DNA from 2 places in the Lactobacillus amylovorus DSM 20531 genome. Region 1 is predicted to be linked to the other one. Evidence: predicted binding sites of a transcription regulator. Region 1 holds the regulator's gene; the other holds the start of a gene.
What was found. The regulator HrcA, encoded in region 1, represses chaperone genes, less so after heat shock. The targets are predictions, from matches to a motif close to TTAGCACTCNNNNNNNNNGAGTGCTAA.

Region 1 (3,614 bases):
GAAATTCATTTGTATCAAGGAAATTATGCTAGCTATGAAGATACAAAGGAGAAAAGAGATCAGTTTAATCGGGATAAAAATGAAAAGCTAAAAGGTGAAGTTAAGAACCTAAATAAGAAATATGTTCGTTTTAATAATTGGTCAGACAGTGTTGAAGCACAAAAGTATAAGGGAATGAAGGAACAACATGTCCTTAATCGGCGAACAAGATTAAACAAAGGTGCAATTGGCCATGTCTCTGCTAAAATGATGAAAAAGGCGATCAATACTCAGCGTCGAATGGATAAACGAATCGAAGAGAAAAAAAGGTTTAATGGTCAATATTGAAGATGTGCCTTATTTAACAATGAATTTCCAGTCAAATTATCATCATACTTTACTTGAAACTCAGCACTTGTCTTTGAGGGTTCAAGATAAACAGCTTTTTGAAGATCTAAACATGATTGTTGAAAATAAGGGCGTCATTTCTCTAGAAGGCAAAAACGGTACTGGTAAATCGACCTTTTTGAAATTGCTATTAAGTAAAGCAAATGATGTGTCATATCAAGGCCAGTTTGCGTTAACCAATGGCTTGAAAATATCATATTTACCTCAAGACTTTACTGAATATACCGGTACATTAAAAGAGTTTGCGGAAAAACAAAAGATTTCATATGAAGAGCTGCTCAATAATTTGAAGAAAATGGGCTTTCCACGAGAAAGTTTTACTACCAAGATCGAAGAAATGAGCATGGGTCAGCAAAAACGAGTAGCTTTGGCTAAATCTTTAGTAGAACCAGCTGATTTATACTTGTGGGATGAGCCTGCGAATTATTTGGATGTTTTTAATCAAGATCAGTTGATTAAGCTACTGAAAAATGTTCAACCAGCTATGGTTTTAGTTGAGCACGATCAATACTTTATTGAGCATGTAGCAACGCAAAGAATCAAACTAGAAAAAAGTTCAAAATAAATTAGCACTCGGGTTGAATTATTGCTAAATTTTAGTATAATAGAATCTGTTAGCACCTGAGAGATATGAGTGCTAAAAGTGAGGGCGATATTTATGTTGACCGAGCGTCAAGAACTTATTTTAAAAACAATAATCACGGACTTCACGCAGACACATGAGCCTGTAGGTTCAAAGACAGTGATGAACCAATTACCAATTAAGGTATCAAGTGCAACCATTCGTAATGAAATGGCAGTGCTTGAAGATCAGGGCTTGATTGAAAAGACTCACTCTTCTAGTGGTAGAATTCCTTCAAGCGAAGGTTATCGATACTATTTGGATAATTTGGTTGAACCACTGCAGTTGCCAGAGTCCGTTTATAATACAATCGGAAGTCAATTAGATCGGCCCTTCCATCAAGTAAATGAGATTGTGCAAGAAGCAGCTCGTATCTTATCAGATTTAACTGATTATACTGCTTTTGCCGAAGGACCTGAGAGTGGGGATGTTAAGATCACCGGTTTCAGAATTGTGCCTTTGTCAGCTAGACAAGTGATGGCCATTCTGGTTACGAGTGATGGTAACGTTCAAAATCAGGTTTATGCTTTACCACACAATATTCATGGGGAAGAAATTGAAAAAGCAGTACGCATGATCAACGATCAATTAGTAGGCAAGAGCTTAAATGAAGTTAATATTTCATTCTTAAGTGAGCTTGCTAAAAACGAAATCGGTAGCGATCATGTTAGTGAGCTTCTAGATTTGGTCGAAGATGTTTTAAAAGATGCTGCAAGCGAGCAGATGTATGTTGATGGACAAATTAATTTGTTGAAAAACACATCTGAGCATAATGTCAATGATATCATATTGCTTTATGAAATGATCGATCATGATAATCTATTTTCTAACTTGCTAGATGGTAAGGCTGATCCAAAGACTGAGAAATATCCAGTAAAAGTAAAGTTAGGTTCAGAAATGCCTAACGACTTATTAAAGAATTATAGTCTGGTGACTGCTGAATATAGCGTTGGCACCCATGGTAAAGGAACAATTGCTTTACTTGGGCCAACAAATATGCCGTATTCACAAATGATCGGCCTTCTTGAATACTTTAGAAATGAGTTGGCCAAGAAGTTGCTTGATTATTACGGTAAATTTCAATAGAGGAGGTTAGCCGTGAGTAGAGAAGAGTCTCCAAGTGAAAGAGATTTAGATAAAAAAGAAAAGGCTTCTGAGCCAAAAAAGGCTGTGAAAAAAGAAACGGCTAAAGACGAAGAGCCTAAAAAAGATAAAGAAGATCAAAAGTTAGCTAAAGAAATCGCTGACTTAAAAGAAAAGAATAAAGATCTTGAAGATAAGTACTTGCGTAGCGAAGCCGAAATTCAAAATATGCAAGCTCGTTACTCAAAAGAAAGAGCACAACTTATCAAGTATGAATCTCAAAGCTTAGCTAAAGACGTTTTGCCTGCAATGGACAATTTGGAAAGAGCTTTAAGCGTTAAGGCCGATGATGATGTGTCTAAGCAATTGAAGAAAGGTGTTCAAATGACCCTTGATTCACTTGCAAAGGCCATGAAAGATCACGGTATTGTTGAGATTGAGGCTGAAGGCGTTAAATTTGATCCGACATTGCATCAAGCTGTTCAAACAGTAGCAGCTGAGAATGATGATCAAAAAGATCACGTTGTTCAGGTTTTACAAAAAGGATATCAATATAAAGATCGGACACTAAGACCAGCTATGGTTGTAGTTGCTCAATAAGAGAGGAAGTTTATACATGTCAAAAGTTATTGGTATTGACCTCGGAACTACTAACTCAGCAGTTGCAGTTCTTGAAGGTAAAGAACCAAAGATCATTACTAACCCAGAAGGCAATCGTACTACTCCGTCTGTAGTTGCTTTCAAAGACGGTGAAATTCAAGTAGGTGAAGTTGCTAAGCGTCAAGCTATTACTAACCCTAACACCATTGTTTCAATCAAGCGTCACATGGGTGAAGCTGATTACAAGGTTAAGGTTGGCAACAAGAGCTACACTCCACAAGAAATTTCAGCATTCATTTTGCAATACATAAAGAAGTTCTCAGAAGACTACTTAGGTGAAGAAGTTAAGGATGCAGTTATTACTGTTCCTGCTTACTTCAATGACGCACAACGTCAAGCTACTAAGGATGCTGGTAAGATCGCTGGCTTGAACGTTCAAAGAATCATCAACGAACCAACTGCTTCAGCTTTAGCCTTTGGTTTGAATAAAGACCAAGATGAAAAAGTTTTGGTTTACGACCTTGGTGGTGGTACTTTCGATGTTTCCGTTCTTCAATTAGGTGACGGTGTCTTCCAAGTATTGTCAACTAACGGTGATACTCACCTTGGTGGTGATGACTTTGACCACCGTATTATGGATTGGCTCATCAAGAACTTTAAGGATGAAAATGGCGTTGACTTGTCCAAGGACAAGATGGCAATGCAAAGATTAAAGGACGCCGCAGAAAAGGCTAAGAAAGACTTATCAGGTGTATCAAGCACTCACATCTCACTTCCATTCATTTCTGCGGGCGAATCTGGTCCACTTCACCTTGAAGCTGACTTAACTCGTGCTAAGTTCGATGAATTGACTAGCGACTTAGTTGAAAAGACTAAGATCCCATTTGACAATGCATTAAAGGATGCAGGTCTTACTGTTAAC
Region 2 (3,614 bases), 490 kb from region 1:
AGTAATTACTGTACCACCAGTCAAAGCAGCGATATCTTGTAATTGAGCCTTACGACGGTCACCAAAGCCAGGAGCCTTAACAGCAACAACGTTGAAAGTACCACGGATCTTGTTCAATACAAGAGTTGGAAGAGCTTCACCAGAAACATCGTCAGCAATGATTAACAAAGCCTTACCTTGTTGAACGATTTCTTGAAGAAGTGGCAAAATGTCTTGGATGTTAGAAATCTTCTTGTCAGTGATCAAGATGTATGGGTTGTCAAGATCTGCTTCCATCTTGTCGTTGTCAGTTACCATGTATTGTGATAAGTAACCACGATCGAATTGCATACCTTCAACTACTGAAAGTTCAGTGTTGATACCACGTGAATCTTCAATAGTGATAACACCATCGTGACCAACCTTTTCCATAGCGTCAGCGATTAAGTCACCAACTTCTTTAGATGCTGATGAAACAGCAGCTACGTTAGCGATTTGGTCCTTTGATTCAACCTTGTGGCTGATCTTGTGTAATTCATCAACGGCAGCTTGAGTAGCCTTTTCAATACCGCGACGAATACCTACAGGGTTAGCACCAGCAGTAACGTTCTTCATACCTTCACGAGCAATTGCTTGAGTTAAAACAGTTGCAGTAGTAGTACCGTCACCGGCAATGTCGTTAGTCTTTTGTGCAGCTTCAGCAACAAGCTTAGCACCCATGTTTTCGTAGTGGTCTTTTAATTCAATTGACTTAGCAATAGTAACACCATCGTTAGTAATATCTGGGTTGCCGTAGCTTTGTTCCAAAACAACGTTTCTACCCTTAGGACCAATAGTGGTCTTAACAGTATCAGCTAACTTGTCAACACCCTTTAAAAGGGAACGTCTTGCATTTTCTGAGAATTTAATATCTTTTGCCATATTCTATATCCGCTCCTTTAATTACTTTTCAATTGCTAAAATGTCTTTTTCGTGAAGAACTAAATACTTTTCGCCTTCGTATTCAACGTTAGTGCCTGAATATCTGTCGTAGATAACTACGTCGCCCTTCTTAACGACCATAGGAATCTTTTCGCCGTTTGATGCGTAAGCACCTTCACCGACAGCTACAACTTCGCCTTCAATTGGCTTCTTCTTAGCATTTGATGCTAAAACGATGCCGCCAACTGTCTTTTCTTCTTCTTCTTTAACTTTAACGATTACACGATCACCGATTGGTTGTAACACGTTTAGTCCCCCTTATAACTTATTTTCTTCTTTTTAAAAGTTTAAAATCATTATTAATTGATTAGCACTCTTATTTATCAAGTGCTAACTTACAAATATGATAATAACCCGTTTACCAAAAAAAAGCAAGAAAAAATTAGCACTTTTTTATAATGAGTGCTAATTTTGAATTTTCTTAATCTTTTACATGTTTAACAGTTAAATCTCCCATGGTATTTCTACCCTGTAAGATCAACTTGGTGCCAGTTCCCTTGCTGTGATCAATATCGACATCGCTCAAACTATTTTGCATATTATTTTCAACTTGCCAATCACTAGGAATATAAACATTAACGTCACACATTGAAGTATTAACGTTCATAATTACTTCATCTCCTGCAGCTTTAGCACCGTCTAAATAAACGCTAACTTCGCCCATAGTAGAATCAATAGTAATAGTCTTTAAATTTTGTGAATGGATATAGCGTGAAGCTTCTGACATTTTTCCACTGATCACCACATTATCACTATCAACACCGAAGCTGCTATCAGTGATCACATTGTCTGAGTCAAAAGTTTTATTTTTCAAATCTGACCAGTTAGCATCCACTTTTTTACCATTAATAATCACTGTCGGCTTGAAACTTTTTCTAAAAATCAAACTAATTCCAGCAGAAATTAGAAATGCGACAAGCAAAATAGTCCACGGAGCAAGCGCTGCAATATGAAGTGGCTTAGCATAAATAATTAATAAAAATGCAATTGAAAAAATAGACCCATATAAATTTTTATTTATTATTGAAGTAATTAAACTAGCTGCAAAAACTACTGTCCAAAAGATCGCCCAGAAACCTATCGTAAATGGTAATAAATGTAACTGGTCAATTACTAAGAACACGGCAGCTGCAATTAACCCAACGCCCCAGAAAATTCGACTCCACTTAGCTTTCATTAGTAAGTCCTTCTTTCGTTTAATTTATCTTTTAATTCGCGGTAGTAACGTCTAGAAACATAAACGGTTTTGTAAGAATGATGAAATTGAATCTGGCAATTAGAAATTGATTTAGTCAAAGCATAAATCTGATCTAAGTTAAGAATTGTTGATTTAGATACTCGCATAAATTGTCCGCCAAGCAAATTTTCTAATTCATACAACTTGTATTTCACAGCATAGCTATGATTTATAGTATGTGCCATTACCTGTTTATCAGCAGTTTCAAAGAATAGAATCTGATTTATATCGAGATAATATGCTTTGTCATCCTTTACTCCAGTAATTTGATCAGGATGAGATGATTCATCTTGCAATTTACGATAAATTCGCTCTAGTTCTGGAGTAATTTTATTAGCTTTGATAATTACTTCCGATTCCTGGTTATCAGGATCAATTTCTAATTTAACCTTCATTTTTTTCATCCCCTTCATTTCTATAATCCTATTACACCGCGTTTTATTAAGAAAAACTAGCTAATTCAACTAAGTGGTCACAAAATTGAAGTAAGCGGTCATTTTTTAAAACCAATCAAAAATTGAAGAAAATAATGCATCCCATAGTCCTTCGACCAAGGTATAAGATAATTGCTTTTTATAAGCCTTACCAAAGCTGGTATATTCATATGTTTTATTTGCTTCTTCATCGGTAAAGTAATATTTGCCATTTTTCCGACTGCACAAAGTTCTAATCAAGGCAACAAGCATCCCCAAAAGCATGAAAAAGATGACTAGAATAATTATGAAGACGATTCCTGTCCAACTTTGTAGGTAGTAGTTAAAGCCTAGCGAAACCATCTAAAGCAAATAGAAAATAAAAGTTAAACCACTAGTAAAAATGCGTGGCAGTTTTATTTTGGCCGTTAATAGAATTGCCGGAATAATGGGCAAAATTGAAAAGATGAGCAAAACTATGCCATAACTTTTAGTAACATTCTTCACTCCACTAAAAAAGATAAAAACTATGCTCAAAATGATGCAAGCAATGAACAATAACCAAGTTCGATTTCTTTTTACATTCATGATTATCCACCTTCTTTTTTGTAGCATAACATGAAAAATCGCTCAAGATTGTTTCTTGAGCGATTTTCTTCATATTAGTTTTTACTGTGTAGCCTATCCTGTTCTTTTTGTCTATTCTCTATAGTTTCCGCAAACTGCAAATCAATTCTTGGACGTTTTGTATCATTTGCATAGATATAAGTTTGTGTTCCTTTGATCCGGTAGAAGCAATAAACCCTGCTAGAAACATTATAGTTTTTCAAATTGAGTAAAGCATCAACTCTGACTTTTTGCCCCTTTTTAACCATCTGAGAAATTGGATTACCCGCATAATTATACAGATGAGCATCACGCTTAACAGTCAAAGTTAATTCTGTAGCGTAAACTGCGTATTTACCTATATGGCCCACATTGGCTGCTTTAACATAATTACCTTG

Region 2: a site for HrcA is predicted at 1,268-1,294, ahead of groES (co-chaperone GroES). Genes of this name have one in related genera too.

What each region holds. Positions count from the first base shown of each region.
Region 1 covers NZ_CP017706.1:235,273-238,886, reverse strand. The annotation lists partial or broken gene abc-f (ribosomal protection-like ABC-F family protein) at 1-952, shown strand, start outside; gene hrcA (heat-inducible transcriptional repressor HrcA) at 1,046-2,095, shown strand; gene grpE (nucleotide exchange factor GrpE) at 2,108-2,692, shown strand; gene dnaK (molecular chaperone DnaK) at 2,709-3,614, shown strand, end outside.
Region 2 covers NZ_CP017706.1:723,160-726,773, forward strand. The annotation lists gene groL (chaperonin GroEL) at 1-900, opposite strand, end outside; gene groES (co-chaperone GroES) at 922-1,206, opposite strand; gene LA20531_RS03775 (LiaF transmembrane domain-containing protein) at 1,382-2,137, opposite strand; gene LA20531_RS03780 (LytTR family DNA-binding domain-containing protein) at 2,137-2,592, opposite strand; gene LA20531_RS03785 (hypothetical protein) at 2,698-2,973, opposite strand; gene LA20531_RS03795 (SLAP domain-containing protein) at 3,273-3,614, opposite strand, start outside.